3 regions of the Clostridium sp. CTA-19 genome follow, and region 1 is predicted to be linked to each of the others. Evidence: riboswitches for the same ligand, from Rfam matches in the RefSeq annotation. Region 1 holds a riboswitch; each other region holds the start of a gene.
The links. A riboswitch is a leader RNA that binds a small molecule or an ion and turns the genes downstream of it on or off. The one in region 1 is predicted to bind cyclic di-GMP.
Positions count from the first base shown of each region.

Region 2: linked by a shared signal. The riboswitch ahead of ACYUE0_RS10950 (carbohydrate-binding protein) and the one ahead of ACYUE0_RS09690 (ketoacyl-ACP synthase III) in region 1 are both predicted to bind cyclic di-GMP.
Region 3: linked by a shared signal. The riboswitch ahead of ACYUE0_RS17290 (leucine-rich repeat domain-containing protein) and the one ahead of ACYUE0_RS09690 (ketoacyl-ACP synthase III) in region 1 are both predicted to bind cyclic di-GMP.

Region 1 covers NZ_BAAABH010000015.1:3,950-7,511, forward strand. The annotation lists gene ACYUE0_RS09680 (WG repeat-containing protein) at 1-99, opposite strand, end outside; gene ACYUE0_RS09685 (radical SAM protein) at 258-1,124, shown strand; cyclic di-GMP riboswitch class I at 1,397-1,484, shown strand; gene ACYUE0_RS09690 (ketoacyl-ACP synthase III) at 1,517-2,521, shown strand; gene ACYUE0_RS09695 (methyl-accepting chemotaxis protein) at 2,565-3,562, shown strand, end outside.
Region 2 covers NZ_BAAABH010000017.1:52,508-56,069, forward strand. The annotation lists gene ACYUE0_RS10940 (class I SAM-dependent methyltransferase) at 1-247, opposite strand, end outside; gene ACYUE0_RS10945 (hypothetical protein) at 448-1,518, shown strand; gene ACYUE0_RS10950 (carbohydrate-binding protein) at 1,599-2,075, opposite strand; cyclic di-GMP riboswitch class II at 2,100-2,183, opposite strand; gene ACYUE0_RS10955 (hypothetical protein) at 2,369-3,070, shown strand; gene htpG (molecular chaperone HtpG) at 3,135-3,562, opposite strand, start outside.
Region 3 covers NZ_BAAABH010000060.1:805-4,366, forward strand. The annotation lists gene ACYUE0_RS17290 (leucine-rich repeat domain-containing protein) at 689-1,522, opposite strand; cyclic di-GMP riboswitch class II at 1,742-1,825, opposite strand; gene ACYUE0_RS17295 (SLAP domain-containing protein) at 1,991-2,800, opposite strand; gene ACYUE0_RS17300 (cell wall-binding repeat-containing protein) at 3,088-3,562, opposite strand, start outside.

The DNA.
Region 1 (3,562 bases):
AAAGGCATTTTCAAAGTTGAAATTTTTATTTTCACATCCATAAAGAAATGTTATAAAAAAAATAAAGAAAAAAGTAATAAAAATTTTTTTAAGTTTCATTATATCACCTCTAAGTACATTTAAAATATTTACAGTTAAAAGTATTATAACATGGAAGATAAAAAAAATTTCAAATCTTTTGAATTTTAGAGTGAAATATTGTATTATTACAGGGATAGATTATAACAATGTGAAAGCTAGGGAGGAAATAATTTATGATGTACAATATGCCATTATATAGACCGCCAAGTGAAGCGTATAGCTTAATTATTCAGGTGACTTTAGGCTGCTCTCATAATAAGTGTAATTTTTGTAGTATGTATAAATCTAAAAAATTTACTATAAAACCATTGAAGGAAATAAAAAAAGAAATAGATATATTTAGAAGTATATATGGAAAGGCTGAAAAAATATTTTTAGCAGATGGAGACGCACTAATAATTCCGATAGATACTTTAAAGGAAATACTTAAATATATAAAAGAAGTTTTTCCAGAATGTAAGAGAATTACATTATATGGATCGCCTAAATCTATATTATATAAAACTATAGATGAGCTTAAAGAATTAAAGAGATTAGGATTATCAATGATTTATATGGGAATTGAAAGTGGCGATAATCTGGTACTTAATTATATAAATAAAGGTGTTGCTTCTAGTGAATTATTAAATGCAGGATTAAAAGTAAAAGAAAGTGGAATACTTTTATCTGTAACTGTGATTGCAGGAATTGGAGGTAAGGATAGAACAATAGAACATAGCATAAATACAGGAAAACTTATTAGTAATATTAGTCCTGATTTCTTAGGGGTTCTTAGTCTTATGATAGAAGAGAATACAGAACTATATAAAGATATTAGCTCTGGAAAGTTTTTAGTTTTATCTGATATAGAGGTATTAAAAGAAATCAAGAATATTCTTCAGAACATAAACACAAAAGGAAAAATTGTATTTAGATGTAACCATGCATCAAATTACTTGCTTTTAAGAGGGGATTTACCAAAAGATAGAGAGCAATTAATAAGAGAAATTGATAATGCGTTAGAAAATAGAGATATAAGGGATGAAGTGGAGAGAATGCTTTAAAGTTAAAAAAGAAAAATGTAGAAAATTAGCTTTAAAGAATAAATTTAAAATAAAAATAGAACATTATGACTAAAAATGCAAAAAACATTTAAGTTTAGATACTTAAATGTTTTTTTATTTACTTAAAATTAAAATATTTTAAACAATAAATAGAAAAATAATGTATTAACAAGTATAATAAGGTATATACGTAAAAAAATACAAATAATATAATTGTATTAAGGAGGTCTTATTATACAAAATGTGGTTTATACATAAAAAGTAATGTATAAATCTAAAAAAGGCAAACTTATTGAAAAATAAGGACGCAAAGCCGTAAGTCTAAAGGATAAATAATCCCAAGATAGTTAGGTTACTAGATTAATGTTGTAATACAACAAGGAGGAATTATTATGTATAAAAATGTACACATTATAGGAGTCGGTACATACCATCCCAAAAAGGAATTGAAAAATCAATATTTTGTTGAGCATTTTAAAAAATATAAATTAGAAGATTATGCTGAAGCTTTAATGGACAAGTTAGGTAGAGATACTAGAACAATTGCTGAAGAAGGAGAAAATGGTATTAGCATGGCATTAAAGGCTTCTAGAAAAGCTTTACATAACGCTGAAATTTCAGTATCAGATATAGATATGATTATATCTGTATCTGATACTCCAGAATATTTATCACCGTGCTGTGCACTTTTAATTAAAAATCAACTTAATGCTAAAAATGCAAATGCTATATTTGATATGAATTCTAATTGTACAGGAATGTTAACTGCTATAGATGTAGCTAGTAGATATTTAAAAACTGATAATAAGTATAAAAGAATATTAGTAGTAGGTTCTTTATTAATAAGTAAGTTTGCTAGAGAAGATGATATTGTAGCATTTGGATGTTCTGCTGACGGTGCAGCAGCGATAGTTTTAGAGAAGAGAGAAGAAAATGAAGAAAAAGGATTCTTAGGTTCAAGAATGTATACTGATGATTCATATCATTGGTCTATAACTATGCCAGGGTGTGGAATGTCCAATATTTTAGATATGAATATAGATAACGAAAATAAGAAAATGGTATGGAAACCTTTTGATTTTAGTTTTTTATCTGAAAAATGGACAGAAACAATAACAAAATTATTAAGGGACTATAACTATGAAACAAAAGATGTTACTCACTATCTTATGTCTCAATTTTCAAGAGCAGATATAGAGTTAACAGTAACTAAATTAGGTACAGATATGGGAAAGGCGATTTTTGTGGGAAATAGGTATGGATACACTGGATGTACAAGTCCTATTATGGCTTTAGAAGATAAATTAAATGAAGAACATTTTAATAAAGATGATTTAATTGTATTTTGTTCTGTTGCATCAGGATATAGTATATGTGCTTTATTGTATAAGTGGTAGAAAAACATACAATTGGTAGTAAGTGTATAAGGGGTATTATAAGATGAATAATATACAAAATGATAGTAGTACAATAATCAGATATCAGAAAAATACGTTGAAGTATGTTCTTATTTTATATTCTATAAGTGCTATAATGGCAGGCGTTACTTTCTTTACTATGAAAATTTTAGGATTGTTTGATGATTTAAAATGTAGTTTTTTTATAGGATTATCAATAATGATTTTAGTAGAATTAGTAACTTTTAAAGTTATGTATAATATAACTTTAAATGCTATAGTGTTTGATATTAGGAAATTTGGATTTTTAAAGAAACTTATTCTTATATTTTCTTATATGAATTACATATATATGTCAATTTTTATTCATTCAAAAGAATTCTGGGTAGTTGTATTTTACTTTATAATTATTGGAGCATTATTTTTAGATAATAAAATGAATATACTTTCTATAGGATTAAGTATAGTTTCTGAAATTTTGGTTTTTTCAATAAATAAAACTACTCTTCCAAATGAATTTTTTGCACGGGAACTAATTTTAAGAATAGTTATTATATGGTTAATATCCTTTGGAATATTAATTTTTACTTTATTTGCATCTAAGTTATTAGACAGTGTAAATAAAAATGAAGAGAAACTTAAAGAAAACAATAGTCAAATAAAAGAAATATTTTTTAAAACTGGTGACTATGCAAAAACACTATTAGGAGCGAGTGAACTTTTGACAGAAATATCTGAAGAAGAAAATCAATCATTAGAAGAATTGTCTAATACTACAGATATAGTTTCAGTAGATGCTAACAACATGCTAAAAAGAGCTATGGAAAATAAACAAATATTAGAGAAGTTATTAGTCACAAATGAAATTATATCTTATAAAACTGAGGATAATGAAAGTAAATCAAATGAGCTCATTATATTATCTAATGATAATGAGAAAAGATTAAATGAAACATTAGTAATAATAGATGATATAAAAGTAAGTATAGGAAGTACTTTTGAAGCTACAAAAATATTAGAAAAAAAATCTGAAGAAATTGA
Region 2 (3,562 bases), on a different contig from region 1:
TACCTTTAGATATATCTATACCTATAACATTTCCCTTTTCCCCAACCTTCTTTGCTGATAAAAAAAGTGATGCTCCTTTTCCCGAAGCAACATCTAATACTTTTTCTCCATACTTTATATCTGCGAATTTAACCAATTCTTCTCCAAAGTATTTAAAAAACCTCGGTCCATTATCATCAAAAACCGATGATACTCTGTCAAATAAGTCAGTTATATCTTTTTTAATCTCTGTATTTTTATCCCCCATAAATACCTCTCTATATTCTTATATTTTATTATAAATTAAATATTTAAATTTTATTTTCTAAAACATTTTTAATATTATACAATACATTCATGCTACATAATAGTGTTAAAAGATAATTTTTTGTTAATTTTTATATTTTTTAAACGATTATACAAAATGTAAATTAAATTTAAAATTAACTATAAAGGAGTGTTTTATAATTGAAAAATTCAAGTTTTATTAAAACTTATAAAAAGAAAAGAACACCTAAAATTATATCTTTAATAGCTATGATAGTTCTTGCATTTATTGTTGCATGTTTTGGAATGTATACATATTATAATAACAAAAATAATGCCTTTGAAGTTACTACTATTGAAGATTATAAAGAAGCCCTTAATAATGATCTTTATTTAAAAATTTCTGCTGATAAACTTTATGATTTAGATGTTACACTAAAAGAAACTACTAGTAAACTAGGTATACCCATCTCTGAAAGCATTAAATCACACTTAGTTGCAATAAAATTAGATCCTTTTGTATTAACAGTAGCTTTGCCAAAGAAAGAATATAATAATCTTATCAATAAAAAGGAAGGTCCTTTTATATTAAAAGGCCATTTGTTTGAACTTAATGACAATGATTTAGTAATTTTACGTGACGCTATTAAAAATAATACTGAATTGTCTAATGGAATGGATTTAAAGCCATACCTTCAATACTTGCAATATGAAAGTCCTATTATTGAAGCTTCTTTTTTCCTTATGATTTCTTGTCTTTGTTTTGTATATACTATATTTTTATATATGATTGGTGTAAGGAAAAATTCTATTGCCTTAAAAAGTCTTAAAGATTTCTCTATGGAAAATATTGAAAACGTATATAAACAAATAGATTATGAGTATAGCTTACCTATATCCTATAAAAATGGGCCTATAACCATAACAGAAAATTATATAATTGTATATACTCAAAAGATTGTATTAGCTCTTCCACTTAAAGAATTGGTTTGGATATATAAACAAACTATAAAGAAAAAGGCTTGTATGTTTATTCCTGTTGGTAAAACAACTAGTTTAGTTTTGGTTTTTTCCGATAAAAATACATATAAAGTCGATTTGGTTAAAGGCGATAACGTTATTGATGAGACTATAGACTATATTTCTAAAAATTGTAGTACAGCTTTTGTTGGATACTGTGAAAATTTTCAAACCTTATTAAAAAAAGATCCTAATAAACTTATTTTTAAATGGAAAATGAACAAAGAATCTTATAAAGAAACTAATATATAAAAATATTAAAGAAAACTTAAAACCTACTAAGAATTTAGACTTAGTAGGCTTATTTTCATACAATATATAATTTAATATCTTTATTTAATTAATTCCCAGAACATTGGTCCCTCACAAGGATTCCAACCTGGTTGAGCATAATGGAATCTTTTACATTTATATACCTGAGAATTGTACATAACAATATCACCTTTTTCATATGGACTTTTATTTTCTTGTGTTAATTCCTCTTGGGCATTCCACTCTGGAATTTTTCCTACTGTTTTCCAAAACATTGGTGAATCAGAAGGTTTCCAACCTGATTGAGGATAGTGAAATCTTTTGCATTTATAAATTTTTGAACCTTGTACAACAATACTTTCTTTTTCATAAGGACTCTTTTGATTTTGATTAAGTCCTTCTTGACAATTCCAAATACTTATTTCACTATTTTCATTTATTACACCATATTGTGATGTATTTTTTTCAACAGCAGAAGCTGTAGAAACCATTCCACCAAAAATTATAGATGTTCCTAATACTACTGATGTTAAAATTTTTAATTGCTTTTTCTGCATATCCAACACTCCTAATTTTAAAATATTTAATTAGGTCGGTTGCACTACTAACTCCATATAATCCAAGTGCCCACATATAAATTATACTTCATCATTCCCAAAATTATTATATAATACTTTATTTTACTTGTAAACAAACTATTTCACTTTTTTCAATATTATTACATATAAGAATAAATTTTTAACTTGTATTCCTTAATTTTAATTTCCACATATTATATACAAAACAAATTAAAAACACTTTGTATATTTTTCTATAAAAGTGAAATTATAAAATAAAGGATGTGATTAATTTGAAAAATAAAAAATCTTTAGTTTCACTTATATGTATATTTAGCATTTTACTTGTTGGTTGTAATATAAGTAATAACCCTTCAAACAATATAAATAATAATTCCTCTATATCTTCATCTAATACAAGTAATTATACTAGTAATAAACATTCATATTTAGATGATTATAAACAATATTTTTATACTAAAAATACTCCTATAACCTATACTGGTTCTGCTGAAACAGGACATAAAATAACTTTTAATAATATTGAATCCTTAAATGACTATACAATATACACTTATGATGGACTTATGAATGATGGTTATGGTCAAGATATTAGAGGAAAAAGAACTTTTACGGCAAAATATAAAGTTACTAATGATATGGTTATAGAATCTATTAATAATAATGATTATATTTCTAAAAATAAAGATACATTACATTCTTTTATTAAAGACTTTGTAGTTTTAAAAGGTCAAATTAAAAAAAATAATTCATGGACCCAAAAGACAATTATAGACGGAGTTGAATATGAAGCTATAACCACAATAACAGAAGAAAATGATACTTCTTTCACAACTAAAACTGTTATAAAAGCTCTTAGCTTTGAAGATGGAAAGTATTATACAGAAACTAGAACTTATGAATTAGGTAAAGGATTAATATATTTTAGTTATCTAAATAACCCTTATCTAGAAATTAGCTATTCTTTAATCTAGCCTAAATAGGACCATATAGAAGTTGTATAACTGCAACTTCTATATAGTCCTATCTTACTATTTCTTATTTCATTATTTTACATATATTATTTGTAAATTCTACTGGATCACCTATTGATAACCCTTCTATAAGTAAAGCTTGATTATATAATAAATCGGTATATAGTTTAAACTTTTCTTCATCTTTTTCATGTGCATCCTTTAACGCATCAAAGACTTCATGGTTTATATTTATTTCTAATACTTTATCTGCCTTTAAGCTTGGATTATTTGGCATAGCATTTAATACTTTTTCCATTTCTATTGAAAGTTCCCCTTCATTAGATAAGCATACAGGATGTTTTTTTAATTTTTTAGATGCCTTAACTTCTTTAACCTTATCTTTTAATAATTCTTTCATGCTTTCAAATAATTTATTATCTTCATCACTTGTTTTCATTTCATTTTCTTCAGTATCTATTCCTAAATCACTACTTGATACTGATTTAAATT
Region 3 (3,562 bases), on a different contig from region 1:
TGTCAAATGTCAATTGTCCATTGTCAATTTTTCAAACTCCCTACCTCAACTAAGTATGTAATCGTTCAAAGTTCTACCTCCATCACAAATGGGACAGGCACGATAAATTTATTTTCTTCGCTAACACATGCTGCTCTCCTAATTTTTTATTTTTCCACTAATAAATCAAAGCCAGTCCCGAACCTCTACGCAGCAAAGCTACTTTATTTCAAAGAAACTGGTGATCCAGTTTCATCCTGAACTCTTAACTATTAATTATTAACTCTTAACTATTTAAGGGACTAGCTAACTTTTTTTTATTTATGATAACTAAATTTAAAGAGCTGCTCTCTATTTTATGGGTATACACCTTTCGTGCCTGTCCCATTTGTTACGGCTGTAAACTTTGAATACAACTTTGTTTAATTTAATATCATAAACTTAGAATTTAATTCCTATAGTTCAAAGAAACTGGAATCCAGTTTCCTCCATCATTGTCAAATGTCAATTGTCCATTGTCAATTCCTAAATAAATTGTCCTTTGTCCTTTGTCAATTATATAATTTGCTACGACTGCATACTTTTGAATCTAGCTTTAGTTAGTTTTATATCCTAAACTCAAATTCTACTCCCTTAAATTAAAAAGAAACTGGACTAGTGTCCAGTTTCCTCCTAAATTCTTAATTCCTAATTCTTAATCCTTATTTTTTTAATTGTCCTCTATTAAATTTCCTCTTATATCTAAATCTTTTAAGCTTTTCATTTCCTTTATAGATTTAGGTAATTCTTCTATATAATTTACTTTCAATGATAACACTCTTAAATTTTGTAAATTTGTTATCGTTTCTGGAATTTCTTTTAATTCATTAGCACATAAATATAACTTCTCTAATTTATCTAACTTTCCTATTGATTCTGGTAAATAGCTCAAGTTATTTGCTTGTACTATAAAATCTTCTAAATTATTTAGTTCACCTATACTATTAGGTAATACAGTCAACTGATTATCAGCTAAATATAACTCCCGTAGATTTTTTAAGCTACCAATATTATCTGGCAACATAATTAATTGATTATCATCTAATTCTAAAGTTTTTAGATTTTTCAATGCTTCTATTTCATTAGGGATAGTAGTTAAATGATTACTATTTAAAATTAAAGCCTCTATATTTTCTAGATGTCTTATTCCATCTATATTAGATATACCTCTATCTTCTAAGTCTAAAACCCCACTCATATTGTTAAGATCGCCAACGGTAATCTCTGCATCAAAAGGTTTGCCTAATTTTTCATTCAATGCCTTTTTAAAATTAGGATCTGAAAATTTTACTATATCTGTTGTATTATCCTCTACAATATATTCTACATTATCTATATCTATTTTATATTTCTTATCATCCTCGACACACGTATCCTGATGGGTCCATTTAACCAACTGAGTATCTTTTACATTATCACAAGCTAATACATATTCTTTAGGTGCTAATATAATGCTACTTAATATAGCTGATAATATTATTAATTGTATTTTCTTCTTATTCAAAATTTTCCCCCCACTTCAAAAATACAAACTTTATATAACTTAACTCCATAGATTAATTTTAATTATTATTTAATACTTATTGTTGTAATATACATATCGACAAATTTAGATATTTATTAACACTTTTTTTACATATTATAAATATAATTACTTTGTTTTTTCTAAAATCACTTGCATTTTATAAGTATTTTTAGAAAAAAAAACACGGCTAATATACATATATATACTAGCCGGTTGTATCATTAACTCCATATATTTCAGATACCCAAATACAAAATATACTTCATTGTTTCATATATAATTACAAAGTAATATAATTATTCAGTTTTATTAACAAAATTATACATTGTTTTCATTTCTTTTTCAATAGCCTAAAATTTTCACTCTGTATGATAATAATTTTATCACTCAAAGGAATAATCGTGCTTATGTAATATTTCTTTAGTAAAACAACACAAATACTTTATATTATCTTTTAAACTCTAAATTAAGTACACTTAAATCAAATTCACTTAACTCTTTATTACTGCAATCTATAATAAAACTAAATAATTTTGCTTTATTAGAATTTAATTCTATCCCATCTATTTCTAAAGTAGTTGTATGTATTATTTCTTTATTCTTATCATATATTGTTATAGGTAATTTTTCCACCTTAAATGTTTTATTCTTACCATTCCTAACCAAAAAAGTAACCTTTACTTTATTATCTTTTTCCATATATACTTCATATGTAGTTAAATCAACTTGTCCCTTTTCTATTGGTGGCAATGTATTCAATGATTGTTTTAAAAACATTTGCATTTCAAAAGGTATTTTTTCTATATCTTCATATTCAATATGGGCTACATTTAAAGTTTCTATTTGTTCACTAAATATAATTTTACAACCTTTATTTATATTTATATTTTCAGGCATATTTGCCTTACTAAACAATATTTTATGCGGCCTTGCACTATAAGCAGGTACTTCGCCTAAGGAATCTAATTTAAAAGTTTCTGACACTAAAATATTTTCATTTTCATCAACCAACGTTAACGGCAAAGTAGTAAAGTGAAGGTCATCCTTTGTAGCATTTCTAAAAAAAACTCCAATTTCAATATTTTCACCATCATCAAAAACATAAGACGTTCTTATATTTACATCGTTTTCCCTTATACCATCAAACTCTTCTAACTCTTCTTCTAACATCATCTTTTTTATATCTGAAACTAAAGCTTCTTCATCTGGATGTAAAGATAACTTCAGTTTTACACAATTTACATCACTATTACTCATAAAAATCCTCCGTATATAATTATTACACCTTATCTTTATTGTTTTTATCCATATTTAGTCATACAGATATAATTATACCATCATTGACTAACATAATTAATAGCAAATGCAAATATAAAAAATTTATTTTTTTAACTTTCTACCTCAACTAAACAAAAAATCATAACTCTTAATCCTTAATTTTTTAATTCTCAACTGTTCTTTGTGAATTTTTAATTCCTTAAATTTTAATTTTAAATTAAATAAGTCTTTTAACTAACTAAGTTGTAAAAGCCACCTATTTTTATTTAATCTTCTTTTAAAATTCTTCTTGCAGTAACATATCCATAATATGATGATGACATTTTCACAACATCTCCCATCCCTGGTGAATGTATATACTGTCCATTACCTATGTATATCGCTACGTGATCAGAGTAATCTCCAGAATAGCTAAAGAAAATTAAATCTCCTGGTATTAAATCTTCTTTATTGACCTTATATCCTTTACTCATTTGATCTACTACTGTTCTTCCTATATCAACTCCAACTTGTTTATATACATATTGTGTTAACCCTGAAGAATCAAATCCTTTTTCTGGAGAATTCCCTGCCCATGCATAAGGTGTTCCTCTTAAACTATGAGCTATTGATATCACTCTATCTCTTTTCAAATCATTATTACAGTTATTAGAAACATAATCTACATATTCTTCTATAGTTTGAACATTATCTAAAATATTAGAAGATATAGCTCTATCTCCACCTAATAAATATACATTT